2 linked regions of the Methanothermobacter thermautotrophicus str. Delta H genome follow. The main gene of each other region encodes a partner of the protein of the gene in region 2 in a complex. Links are inferred from orthologs where the notes say so. Each region holds a gene or a part of one and is shown on either strand. Other genes may lie near its edges. The genes, in order: tuf and MTH_RS08140.

What was found.
Region 1: the proteins of MTH_RS08140 (region 2) and tuf are in contact, whole or in part, in a crystal structure (PDB 7CSL), measured with the Pyrococcus horikoshii proteins. The link is inferred for Methanothermobacter thermautotrophicus str. Delta H from one-to-one orthologs. Residues at the interface, in WP_010884146.1 of Pyrococcus horikoshii: Phe4, Leu6, Val7, Val9, Arg11, Met13, Pro14, Thr15, Asp16, Pro17, Leu38, Ala39, Lys40, Glu44, Pro45, Ile46, Ala47, Phe48, Gly49, Leu50, Tyr56, Leu58, Arg60, Asp61, Glu62, Glu63, Tyr65, Ser66, Phe67, Asp68; in WP_010885563.1 of Pyrococcus horikoshii: Val16, Lys20, Ser21, Lys62, Arg65, Glu66, Arg67, Gly68, Val73, Ala74, His75, Ile88, Asp89, Ala90, Pro91, Gly92, His93, Asp95, Phe96, Lys98, Asn99, Gly103, Ala104, Asp227, Val228, Tyr229, Ile231, Val234, Val237, Val239.

What each region holds. Positions count from the first base shown.
Region 1 is NC_000916.1:963,237-969,536, reverse strand. The notes cover bases 1,106-3,906. They hold tuf (translation elongation factor EF-1 subunit alpha), read right to left. Parts: upstream 3,227-3,906; coding sequence 1,985-3,226; downstream 1,106-1,984. Other genes in these bases: MTH_RS05010 (elongation factor EF-2), read right to left, coding at 3,340-3,906; rpsJ (30S ribosomal protein S10), read right to left, coding at 1,642-1,950; mtrA (tetrahydromethanopterin S-methyltransferase subunit A), read left to right, coding at 1,106-1,293. Outside these bases: MTH_RS05040 (TetR/AcrR family transcriptional regulator), read right to left, coding at 1-607; more of mtrA, read left to right, coding at 751-1,105; more of MTH_RS05010, read right to left, coding at 3,907-5,532; rpsG (30S ribosomal protein S7), read right to left, coding at 5,550-6,110; MTH_RS05000 (30S ribosomal protein S12), read right to left, coding at 6,116-6,300. UniProt on the Methanocaldococcus jannaschii protein: GTP hydrolase that promotes the GTP-dependent binding of aminoacyl-tRNA to the A-site of ribosomes during protein biosynthesis.
Region 2 is NC_000916.1:1,552,890-1,559,076, forward strand. What follows is about bases 1,413-4,100. They hold MTH_RS08140 (elongation factor 1-beta), read left to right. Parts: upstream 1,413-2,465; coding sequence 2,466-2,735; downstream 2,736-4,100. Other genes in these bases: pth2 (aminoacyl-tRNA hydrolase), read left to right, coding at 1,413-1,563; MTH_RS08130 (delta 1-pyrroline-5-carboxylate synthetase), read left to right, coding at 1,602-2,252; MTH_RS08135 (zinc finger domain-containing protein), read left to right, coding at 2,253-2,414; MTH_RS08145 (tripartite tricarboxylate transporter permease), read left to right, coding at 2,828-4,018; MTH_RS08150 (50S ribosomal protein L11 methyltransferase), read right to left, coding at 4,096-4,100. Also shown: MTH_RS08115 (ribosome biogenesis/translation initiation ATPase RLI), read right to left, coding at 1-614; histone HmtA2, read right to left, coding at 766-972; more of pth2, read left to right, coding at 1,225-1,412; more of MTH_RS08150, read right to left, coding at 4,101-5,010; MTH_RS08155 (CpaF family protein), read left to right, coding at 5,052-6,187. UniProt on the Methanocaldococcus jannaschii protein: Promotes the exchange of GDP for GTP in EF-1-alpha/GDP, thus allowing the regeneration of EF-1-alpha/GTP that could then be used to form the ternary complex EF-1-alpha/GTP/AAtRNA.

The sequences.
Region 1 (6,300 bases), 590 kb from region 2 along the record:
CAAGGAAAACCTCAAGGTCCTCCCAGAACCTGTCCCTGCTGATATTCCTGGCCTCCAGGACCATCCTGGATGTGAAATCAAGGTTCAGGGCGTTTATGGCCAGTGTATGGATGTATATGGATAGCTCCACAGGGTCGAGGTCGCTGCGGATGCTTCCGTCATTCATGCCCTCCATTATGGCCTCAACCATGAGCCTCCACATTCCGGTACGGAGGTCCACTATCTCCCGCGCATCCTCACTTTCACTCAGCTCGAACCTCTCGGTGCCACTGTAGCAGTATATCCTGAAGTAGTCGGGGTGTTCCTTTGAGAAGCTGTAGAGGGCCTCCACCATGGCCCTGACCTTACCGTATCCATCCGTGTCAAGCTCCAGGCACCTTCTGTACATGCTGTGGAGTATGCGGACACCGTAGAGGTTCACTGCGAAGAAGAGGGATTCCTTGTTTTTGAAGTAGTAGTAGAGGAGGGCCTTGTTGACCTCTGCCTCCTCGGCTATCTCATCCATGGTCACTCTGTCGTATCCCCGTGCAAAGAATGCCTTCTCTGCCGCCCTTATTATCTGTTCACGTCTCCGTTCACGTTCACGTTCGCGTCTTGATGGGGCCATGTGGATTCACCATTCAGTATCTCTATGAATATCTGTTCCGGTATTTTAAAACATTTTGCACCGGAAGATTTATATGTCATTAACTACAAGTTAAATTTTAACCGAAAGTTAAAAATTAACTGACGGTTAAAGAGGTGTTTCTTATGGTTGAAAAGAAACCCGTACCTGAAGACTGGCCACACATAGTTGGGGACTATGTGGTTGGTGATGAAGAAAGCCCGGTTGCGGTTGTCACCCTCGGGTCACACATGGAAGATGAACCCGTGAAGGCGGGTGCTGCAATTTCAGGTCCACTTCACACAGAGAACCTTGGGATAGAGAAGGTTGTTGGGAACGTTATTGCAAACCCCAACCTGCGCTTCCTTGTTGTATGCGGTGCAGAGGTAATGGGGCACATCACAGGGCAGACCATGAAGGCCCTCCACAGCAATGGTGTAGACCTGGAAACAGGGAGGATCATCGGTGCAACCGGTGCAATACCCTACATTGAGAACATGCCGGAGGAGGCCATAGAGAGGTTCCGGAGACAGGTTGAACTGGTGGACATGGTTGATGTTGAGGATCCAGATTCAATAGCTGCAAGGATCCAGGAATGTGTGGTTCATGACTCCGGTGCAATGGAAGAGGAACCCCTCATTTTAAAGGTTCCAGAGATAGGAAAAGGGGATTCAGAAGAAAACACCTGATTATTTTTTTTAAGGGTCTGACCGCCACCAGAAGGCGGTCACTTCCTCCTATTTTCACGCCGGGACTGGGATTTGAACCCAGGAGGAGCAAAGCTCCACAAGATTTCCAGTCTTGCGCCTTACCTGGCTAGGCTATCCCGGCAGAACAGTTAGATTTCAGTTCAGAAAAAAGTTTTTTTAAGCGCCGGGACTGGGATTTGAACCCAGGCGGAGAGAATCTCCACGGGATCTCAAGTCCCGCGCCTTACCTGGCTAGGCTATCCCGGCAGTATCAGATAAAAGAGATTGATAAACTCTTATTTATATAGTTTTTGGTGGTGAATTTAGTTAGAGGGGTTTACACCCCAGTTAACTTTTGAGTTCAATTTCAATGCTGACATTGTCAGGCACATTGACCTTCATGACCTGACGCATGGCCCTTTCATCGGCCTCTATACCCACAAGCCTCTTGTGGATCCTCATCTCCCATTTCTCCCAGGTAGCGGTTCCCTCACCATCCGGGGATTTCCTTGTTGGAACCACGAGCCTCTTTGTTGGGAGGGGGATTGGGCCTGACATGTCCACGCCTGTCCTTTCAGCAATCTTCTTGAGCTGGTCACAGACGTATGCCAGTTTTTCAGGGTCTGTCCCTGTCAGTTTAATCCTTGCTTTGTGCATTTAAATCCTCCTGTAAAAAAGGGAAGAGGTGGGTTTATTTTGCTGGTACGAGGTCTATGCACATTCCAGCAGCCACTGTCTGTCCCATGTCCCTTATGGCGAATCTTCCCATGTGTGGGATGTCCTTTATCTTCTCGATGACCAGTGGCTTGGTTGGTTTGACCTTCACAACAGCAGCGTTACCTGTTTTCAGGAAGTCAGGGTTTTCCTCTTCCACCTGACCTGTGGCAGGGTTCATTTTCTGCACCAGTTCAAGGAAGGTACAGGCAACCTGTGCTGTGTGGCAGTGGAATACAGGTGTGTAACCCACTGTTATGACACCAGGGTGCTGGAGAACAACGATCTGTGCTGTGAACTCCTTGGCAACCTTTGGTGGGTTGTCAAGGTGTCCTGCAACGTCTCCCCTTCTGATGTCGTTTTTACCGACACCCCTGACGTTGAAACCTATGTTGTCACCGGGTTCTGCCTGTTCGATCATTTCGTGGTGCATTTCGATTGATTTAACCTCTCCACTTACACCTGCTGGTTCGAATATGACGTTTTCACCCTTCTTGAGGACACCGGTCTCGACACGTCCCACTGGAACTGTACCGACACCTGTGATGGAGTAGACGTCCTGTATAGGTATCCTCAGTGGAAGGTCCACAGGTTTTTCAGGTGCTTCAAGGTCGTCGAGGGCTTCAACGAGTGTTTTACCCTTGTACCATGGGGTGTTTTCGCTCTTTGATGTTATGTTGTCCCCTTCAAAGGCGGAGAGTGGGATGAATTCAACGTCGCTTGGCTTGTAACCCACGGTTTTGATGAGGGCTGCAACCTCATCCTTGAGGGCGTTGAATTTCTCTTCGTCGTAGTTGACGAGGTCCATCTTGTTGATTGCGACTATGAGCTGGTTTATACCAAGTGTCCTTGATAGGAACACGTGTTCCTTGGTCTGAGGCATTACACCGTCGTCAACTGCGACAACAAGGACTGCTGCGTCTGCCTGGGACGCACCTGTGATCATGTTTTTAACGAAGTCACGGTGTCCAGGGCAGTCCACGATTGTGAACTCGTACTTGTCTGTTTCGAATTTGGCGTGTGCAAGGTCGATTGTAACTCCCCTTTCCCTTTCCTCGGAGAGCCTGTCCATGACAAACCTGAACTTGTCCTCACCTTCAGCTAACTGCTGCTCGGCGATTGCTCCGGCCTGCAGGAGCAGGTGTCCCACTAGTGTGGATTTTCCGTGGTCTACGTGTCCAATAAACGCCAGGTTCATGTGTTCTTTTTCTTTAGCCATAATATACCTCCATATATGATGGTTTAGCCTGATTTTTTAGATCCAGCAAATGGGCATGCTGTTTGTCTAAGGTAATTTCCTATATTCTTTTTAATTATATAAGTTTAATGGGGTTAACCCAGGTAGTGGTCTGCCCTGTAAGGTTCAGGACTGAGACCCTTCCTGGTCCTTACCTCCCTTGTTATGGTGTGCTGCAGTTCATTTGGAAGTCTCTCGAATCCAGCGTTCTCTGTTGACCAGAGACATCGTCCCTCGGTGGCTGACCTGATATCACCTGCGAATCCGAACATCTCTGCCACCGGTACAGTGGATTCAACGGTTACCATGTCACCCTCCTGGGTCATGTTGACGATCTGTCCGCGCCTGTTCTGTATCTCACGTGTTGCGCTTCCCATGTAATCCTGTGGCACGTTGATGAATACCTTCTGTATGGGTTCAAGGAGCACTGGCTCCGCAGACATCATGGCACCGAAGATACCCTTCCTTATGGCTGGAAGTACCTGTGCGGGACCCCTGTGGACAGCGTCCTCGTGGATCTTGGCGTCCATGAGTTTTATTTTAACCCCCATGACCTTCTCCTTGGCGACTGGACCGTTGTCCATTGCACTCTCAAATCCATCCATGAGGAGTTCCTTGATCTCATCGAGGTACTGGATACCACGGGTCATGTTGATGAATAGGTTCTTTTCATAGACATCCCAGACCCTTCTGGCCTCCTCCTTGTCCATACCTGCCTCAATGAAGTTCTTGGCCATCTCCTTGCCCTTGACACGGCCCTCCTTTATCTTACCTTCCTGTATCGCCTGCATCACTGATGCTTCAACCGGTTCAATTTCTATGTAGAAGCGGTTGTGTTTGTTGGGTGATTTACCCTCAACTGGTCCTGCGGTACCTGCAACGGTCTCCCTGTAGACGACTATTGGTTCGGATGTCTCTATCTCAACACCCTTCTCGTTGATCCTGTAGGCTATGATCTCGAGGTGGAGTTCACCCATACCTGAGATGAGGTGTTCACCGGTCTCCTCGTTTATCTCAACCCTTACGGTTGGGTCCTCCTTACCCACCTGTCTGAGCACCTCTATGAGTTTTGGGAGGTCCTTGGTGTTTTTGGCCTCAACTGCAACTGTAACCACAGGTTCGGAGATGTGTTCAAGACCCTCGAAGGCCTTTATCTTCCTGCCGGTGTCGCAGATTGTTTCACCTGCAACTGCATTCTTGGCACCGGTTATGGCCACGATGTTACCTGCCGGGACCTTGTCGGTGTTAACCCTCTCTGGTCCCATGTAGACACCGACCTGCTGGACACGTGCCTTGCTGTGGGAACCCACAAGGAAGACCTCGCTTCCCTTCTCTATTGCTCCGCCGTAGACCCTTCCGGTAGCGACTTCCCCTGCATGTTTGTCTATACTCACATCGGTCACCATAACCGCCAGGGGACCTTCAGGGTCTGTTTTGAGCATGGCCTGTCCCTCTTCACTTTCAAGGTCCCCTGACCATATTATTGGAACCCTGTAGGCCTGGGACTCGGCCGGGCTTGGGAGGTGTTCAACAACCATTCCCAGGAGGACCTGGTGCAGTGGCACCTTCTGGGCCAGTTCCTTCTGGTTGTCCTCTGTGCAGTACTTGTAGATGTCGTTGAAGTTTATGCCTGTCTCCTGCATTATCGGGACGTTTATGGCCCAGTTGTGATAGGCTGAACCGAAGGCAACACTTCCATCCTCAACACGAACCTGCCATTTATCCCTGAACTCCTCAGGGGCCATGTTCTTGATGAGTTTGTTTGCATTAGCTATGATCTTCACGAACCTCTCCTGGAGTTCACTGGCGTCCAGTTTCAGTTCGTTTATGAGCCTGTCAACCTTGTTGATGAATAGGACGGGCCTCACATTTTCCTTGAGGGCCTGCCTTAGCACGGTTTCTGTCTGGGGCATTATGCCCTCAACGGCGCATACGACAACAACTGCACCGTCCACGGCCCTCATGGCCCTTGTAACGTCCCCCCCGAAGTCAACGTGACCTGGTGTGTCGATGAGGTTTATGAGGTATTCATTTCCCTCGTAGGAGTGGACCATTGAGACGTTTGCAGCGTCAATGGTGATACCCCTTGCCTGTTCCTGTTCGTCGAAGTCAAGGAAGCGCTGATCCCCGGCCAGTTCGGCGGAGATCATCCCTGCACCAGCCAGGAGGTTGTCTGAAAGTGTTGTTTTCCCGTGGTCAATGTGGGCCACTATACCGATGTTACGGATGTACTCCGGCTGGTACATGAGCTCCTTAATCTTACTAATCATTTTTGCACGTCTGCTCACTAAAACCACCTGTAAGTTTAATGTGCGGATCTGGCTATCCTTTCTTTCTCTTCCTTCTTCTGTATCGCGAAGCTTCTTGTGTCGTACTCTGCAGCCAGCATTATCTCATTTGCAAGGCACTCCTCTATGGACTTCTTGTTCTTGAATGCTGCCTGCATGGCGCCCCTGGTTATGAATCCGAGTGAGAGGTCCACCCTCCTCTGGGGTGAGATGTCAACTGCGACCTGGTATCCTATACCACCGTACTTGATCCTTGTGGTCTCCTCCCTTGGGGATGTGTTTTCAACTGCCTTAACAAGGATCTGAACAGGGTTCTCCTTGGTCCTCCGGTTTATTATTTCAAAGGCTTCCTGCACTATCTTGTAGGCCTTGTTCTTTTTACCTGAATTCCTCTCTGTCCTCATGACCTTGTTTATGAGCCTCTCAACAATGGAGACCTTTGACTTTGCGAACTGTCTCTTGACGTGTCTTCCCATGGTGTGGGGGACGAGTATGCTGTCAAGGCATATGTACTTGGCGAGGCCCATGTCCTCAACCTTGACCTCGTCCAGTTCCCATTTATCAAAAACTAAACTCATAGGGATTACCTCACAGGTTTTTCTATTTTCCCTTTAACCATTTCCTGCAGGGATACGTTGTTGACCTTTGTCACCTTCCACCTGACACCGGGTATGTCACCCATGGACCTTCCTGAAGGTCCACCTATACCCTCAACAACAACCTCATCGTGTTCATCGATAAAACCAATGGCGCCGTCGCCAGGTGCGA
Region 2 (6,187 bases):
CCCATTATTTCCCGTATCTCGAGGGTTTCAATGACCTCATCGGTCCTGTCCGAGTCTATACCTGTTAGAAGATCCTCAACCTTCCCCTTAACATAGCGGGGGATCCTGTCTACCATCTGGGGCTTATGGACAACACTTATTTCTCCTTTACTCAGTCTCTGGAAGTAATTCTGGAGCTGGGACCCCCTGAAATGGTTTATTATTTCGTCCCAGCCCGGAGGGTCCTGGAAGTCACCCAGGTTCGGCCGCAGTTCCCCTGACAGTATCCTTACGATGGTGGATTTACCGATACCGTTGGGCCCTATTAGTCCAACAACGTCTCCGGAGGTGACTGCTGGAATCCCAAAGAGTTCAAACTGGTTCTGCCCGTAACGGTGCACAGGGTTTTCAAGTGCCTCCGGGAGGTTGATAACACTTATTGCCTTGAAAGGACATCTCTTTGTGCATATACCGCATCCCGAGCACAGCTCCTCGGATATTATGGGCTTCTTTGTCTTTTCGTCGATTGTTATTGTGTCCTCATCCATCCTCACGCCTGGACAGTATTCTATGCAGACGTAGTTGCATTTCTTTGGCTGACACCTATCATGATCGAGTATTGAGATTCTGGTCAATTTTATCACCATGGATACCGGGATGAAAAAATCAGTCCTGGAATGATTATGGTTTCTCCGGTTAATAAGGTTACTTAAACAAGGAGGGAAACGCATCCCCTCTGAAGGAAAAAGGCGGTGAAAAAATTAAAAATAAGAAATATATGACCGTCTATAACTTTTTAGCGGCCAGTTCTATGTCTGATGCTTTAACAGTTTTTCTGCCGGCGTGCTTTGCAAGTTTAACAGCTTCTTTTGCTATTTCTTCGCCTTTTTCTTCCAGAATCTTTGCAAGTGCTTCCCTTGCGTCGTCGCTTATTCTCTGGGCACCGGCATTTTTTATGATTCTCCCAACTGGTGCTATGGGTAATTCGGCCATAATATCACCTCAGTTCTATATTTAACTCAATAGTATTTAAATTTATCGTTTTTTCGGCTCTTTTTTGCATCCATATCATGATTCTATATCACTCAGCCTCGGAGAATTTCACTGTAACACTAACACACACCGGTTGCTGTGTAAGGATCATGATGGTTAACATGTGCATCAGATGGTTGCTGGTAGCTTCCCGTTTCCTCAGCTTGGAAATCATTATTAGCGGTAAGGAAGATAGAACCCAGTGGTGGGAAAATGAAACAGGTCATAATAGTGAGATCCGATCTGAAGATGGGGAAGGGTAAAATAGCAGCCCAGGCCTGTCATGCTTCCATAGGATCATTTAAAAGGACTGAAGAGGATAAAATAAGAAAATGGGAACTTGAAGGCTCAAAGAAGGTCATTGTTTCTGTGAATAGTCTTGATGAACTGCTTGAGATATACAGGGCTGTTAAGGAGGCGGGAATCTCAAACTACCTGGTGAGGGATGCGGGACACACCCAGATACCAGCCGGCACCATAACCTGCCTTGGGATAGGCCCCGATGACGATGAGAAGATAGATAAAATAACAGGTGATCTGAAGCTGCTTTAGCTGTGAGGTCCTTCCAGCAGATTAATCAGGTGTTTACCATGGAGTGGGTTGTTAAGATAGGTGGAAGCCTTTTTCCAGAACATGCCGCAGCCCTCCTTGAGAGCCTTGAGGGTACCGGTGCGGCTGTGGTCTGTGGTGGGGGTGCCTTTGCAGATATGGTGCGATACCATGATAGGAAATTCGGTTTTTCTGATACTGCAAATCATGAGGCAGCCATAATGTGCATGGACATAACTGGAAGGCTCATTTCAGATCTTGTGGAATCCGCAGTCCCTGTGAGGACTGTTACAGATTGCAGAGAAGCTATCAAGAGGGGTTTAACCCCCGTTATACTTCCTTCGGGGCTTCTGCGTTACACTGACCCTGCTGAACACTCATGGAGGGTTACCTCTGATTCCCTCTCACTCATGATCGCCCATATGCTGAAAGCGAAACTTTTAATAGCAACAGATGTAGATGGTATATACACTGAGAGGCCACCTGCCAGTGATGCTAAACTTATAAATGATATAAGTGCTAAAGACTTACTATCTTTTGGTGAGACATCAGTGGATGAAGCACTACCTGAACTTCTGATTGAACTGAAATCTGATTGTTATGTTGTAAATGGGAAATATCCCTCCAGGGTGCTGTCCATTTTAAGGGCAGGTGCTTCGGAATGTGTATGTACAGTTATAAGAGGTGATTAGATGACCAAGATGGAATGCACATCCTGTAAACAGGAGATACCTCTGGTTGAGACCTATGTGAAATTTGAATGCCCAATGTGCGGTGAAATGATCTACAGGTGCCAGAAGTGCAGGACCTTCGGCCACACCTACAGGTGCAAGTGTGGATTCGAGGGACCATAGGAAAAATATATAAATCAGTATTAATTTAATACTTTCTAGGGAGGTATTATTATGGGAGATGTAGTAGCCACCATAAAGGTGATGCCTGAGAGCCCTGATGTTGATCTTGAGGCCCTTAAAAAGGAGATCCAGGAAAGAATACCTGAGGGTACAGAACTTCACAAAATAGACGAGGAACCCATAGCATTCGGTCTCGTGGCCCTCAATGTTATGGTTGTTGTTGGTGACGCCGAGGGCGGAACAGAGGCTGCTGAGGAGAGCCTTTCCGGGATTGAGGGTGTCAGCAATATAGAGGTTACTGATGTAAGAAGGCTGATGTGATCTTGCCTTTCCTGTATTGCAGCAGGTTAGTGATGTAAGAAGGCTGATGTGATCTTAAAGCCTTTCTTACACACTTCAGATCATCTCAGGTGATGGGGATAATTGAAATCCTTTTTGCCTGTCTTCTTGGAGTCATAACCGGTGCATTGACGGGTCTGATCCCGGGTATCCATGTTAATACCGTTGGGGCGTTCATTTTCGCAGCATCAGGCCAGATTCTGGGTTTCCTCCCGGAGGAGGTTCTGGCTGTTTTTTTATTATCACTCTCTGTAACCCACGCCCTCCTTGAGTTCATACCCTCAACCCTGCTGGGGGTTCCAGATGAGGCAACAGCTCTATCAGTTCTCCCGGGGCACCGTATGGTTCTTGAGGGGAGGGCTGGTGAGGCAATAAGGGCTGCAACAGTTGGTGGTGTTGGCGGAATCCTGCTGACCATAATCCTTTTACCATTTCTCCTCCTGGCGTTACCACCCCTCTATGGATTTATCAGACCACACATCTGGTTAATCCTCATACTTGTTTCGGGTTACATGATGCTTAAGCTCAGCAGGAATTTTGAAACACTGCTCTGGGCAGTTATACTCTTTCTTTTCTCAGGGGCGATGGGTTGGATTATTTTCCAGGCCCCAATATCCCCGGGACTTGGTCTGATGACCCTGTTCACAGGTTTCTTCGGTCTCAGCACCATGGTCTACAGTTTCAGTTCGGGATCATATCTACCTGAGCAGGAAATAGAGCCATTCACAGAGTTTGATGGTGGCACCGCCAGGTCTGTTCTTGCAGGTGGACTTGCATCCGTCCTTCTGGGATTCCTACCAGGTTTTGGACCCGCCCAGGGCGGTATGATAGCATGTTCCCTCACGGGTTCGGGAGGAGAGGATTCACCGGGGGACTTCATAACTGCACTTTCATGCCTTAACACCTCGGATGCCCTCTTTTCCCTGCTGACACTCTACATAATTGGAAACCCCAGAAGCGGCATTGCTGTCTATATATCCCAGATCATGCAGGATATCGACGCCGGCCACATCTTCCTTTTCATATCAGCCTCCCTCCTGGCGGTATCTCTGGCGGCTGTAATATCCATCAGGGCTGCTGATTATCTCTGCGCCAATCTCTCAGGAATCAATTACGGAAAAATTTCACTGGTGGTCATGCTCTTCATGACGGCATCCGTATTCGTTTTTGCAGTCATGGAGGGGGCCAGCATACCATTCATTGCCCTGGCACTTATAGCATCAACGTCCTTCGGAACTAATACCCCACTGTACCGGTACAAGTAAATCCCATCTCATGGGTGTACTTGTTATCCCGGCAGTGGCGGTCTACATGGGTATCTAGAGTGTATTCAGCATCAGATTTATCTTATCAGAAGGGTGTTTTCTGCAAGTCTCTTTGCAGCATCAATAAATTCGCGGGGATCAACACCAGGGAAGGGGTCCACGATGCAGAGTTCAAACCTCTCATCAATGAGATCTGGCAGTTCCCTTATATCACGGTTGTAGACCCTGAACCCTTCATGGAATCCATTGACCCTCAGGTTCAGTCGGGTCATCTCACAGGCTTCCCTCCAGATATCATTGAATACAACGTTCCGGGCACCGGCCATAAGGGAGAATATCCCCAGGGTTCCCGGGCCGCATGTTGCATCCAGCACATTCTCAGGGCGCAGTGAGAGTATCTCACGTGCAGCAGTCTGAATCTTAAGGTTCTTTCCGGATGAAAACTCTATGTGGAGTCTGCTCTGCCTCCTGTATATTGATAGAGCTCCGGAAGGTGTTTCAATGATGTCACACCTCATATCGCAACCCGCAAGGAGCTCATATACATGGGGTCTGGTGCCGGAGTCCATCATCCCGGGAACAGTGCGCATATCACCCCTTAAAACACCCTTGACCTCTGGAACGTCTTCCATGATTGTTTCAGCGGTTCCTTTATCAACATGGGGTGATAAAATAACAAGAGAGCGCTCTGGAAGGAATGGTGCAGATTCAAGGGGTAAAGCTGGAGTTATCAGGGGAGCCCCGATATCCCTGAGTCTGGCATCTTCAGGTACACATCCCTCCCTTATCATAATCCCTGCGACATGGGCCATGACAGCGTCAAGATGCCTCCGGCCGCATTTACAAAACCTGAGAACTGAACCGGATACGCCCTTAACGGGTCTGAACTTACTCAGGTGGGGGTCAATGCACCCATCGCAGGGGCCGTAAATATCAACACCGCCCCTGTAGGCAGGGAGGTCCTCCCCACAGACGGGACACCTTGCTGACATACACTTAAATATTATCCTCCACATATTAAAGGTTGAGTACTATGAGGGATAAGCGGAAGGAAATTCTGAAGGAGATCCTCGGGGAATTTGCAGCGGATGAGGAAGAACCACCCCGTGAGGAAAGGAAGGAGAGGCAGGCGGAATCGGAATTCAAGGTCGAAAAGGTACTTGAGAAGCCCAAGCCAAAACCAGCCTCTCCACGGGTTGATTTAAAGGACGTTGAGATAATTGAGGGAGACCTCATACCCCAGTACAAGGTTTCCCTTCCCAAGTTCTCTGAGAAGGAGAGGGAGCTCCTCAATGAGATCCGGGAAAAACTGGTTGAGGTCGCAGTCTCCAAGGGTGAAGAGTTCAGAATAGATGAATCCACCTTCATGTCTGAGGTTAAGGAGTTCCTCAGGATGAAGGGAGTTCGTAATGTTGACAAACTGGCAAAGCAGATATCCCAGGAGATGCTGGGGTACGGTGAACTGGACCCCCTAATAAAGGACGATGACCTTGAGGAGATAATGGTAATAGGTGTCAAAAAACCGGTATTCGTCTACCACAGGAAGCTTGGTATGATGATTACCAATGTCGTCTTCAACAACGATGACGACATAAAGGCCATCGTCGACCTCATCGCAAGGCAGGTCAACAGGCGTATAGACCAGCAGACCCCAATACTTGATGCGAGGCTCCCCGATGGTTCAAGGGTCAATGCAACAATACCCCCGGTTTCTCCAGATGGTTCCACCCTCACCATCCGAAAATTCAGGAAGGATCCCTTCACTGTTGTTGACCTCATAAACTTCAAGACCATGTCATCCCACCTTGCAGCCTTCCTCTGGGTATGCACAGATGGGCTGGGTGTGAAACCATGCAACGCCATAGTGGCGGGGGGTACCGGGTCCGGTAAAACAACAACCCTGAACACAGTATCGGCATTCGTGCCTCCTACTGAGCGTATAATAACCATCGAGGATACCCTGGAGCTTCAGCTACCCCACACCCATGTACTCAGGATGGAGACAAGGCCGCCCAACATAGAGGGTAAGGGGGAACTTGACATGGACACCCTCGTCAAGAACTCCCTCCGTCAGAGGCCCGACAGGGTCATTGTGGGGGAGGTGAGGGGCAGTGAGGCCATAACCCTATTCACAGCCCTCAACACAGGTCACAGTGGATTCGGGACACT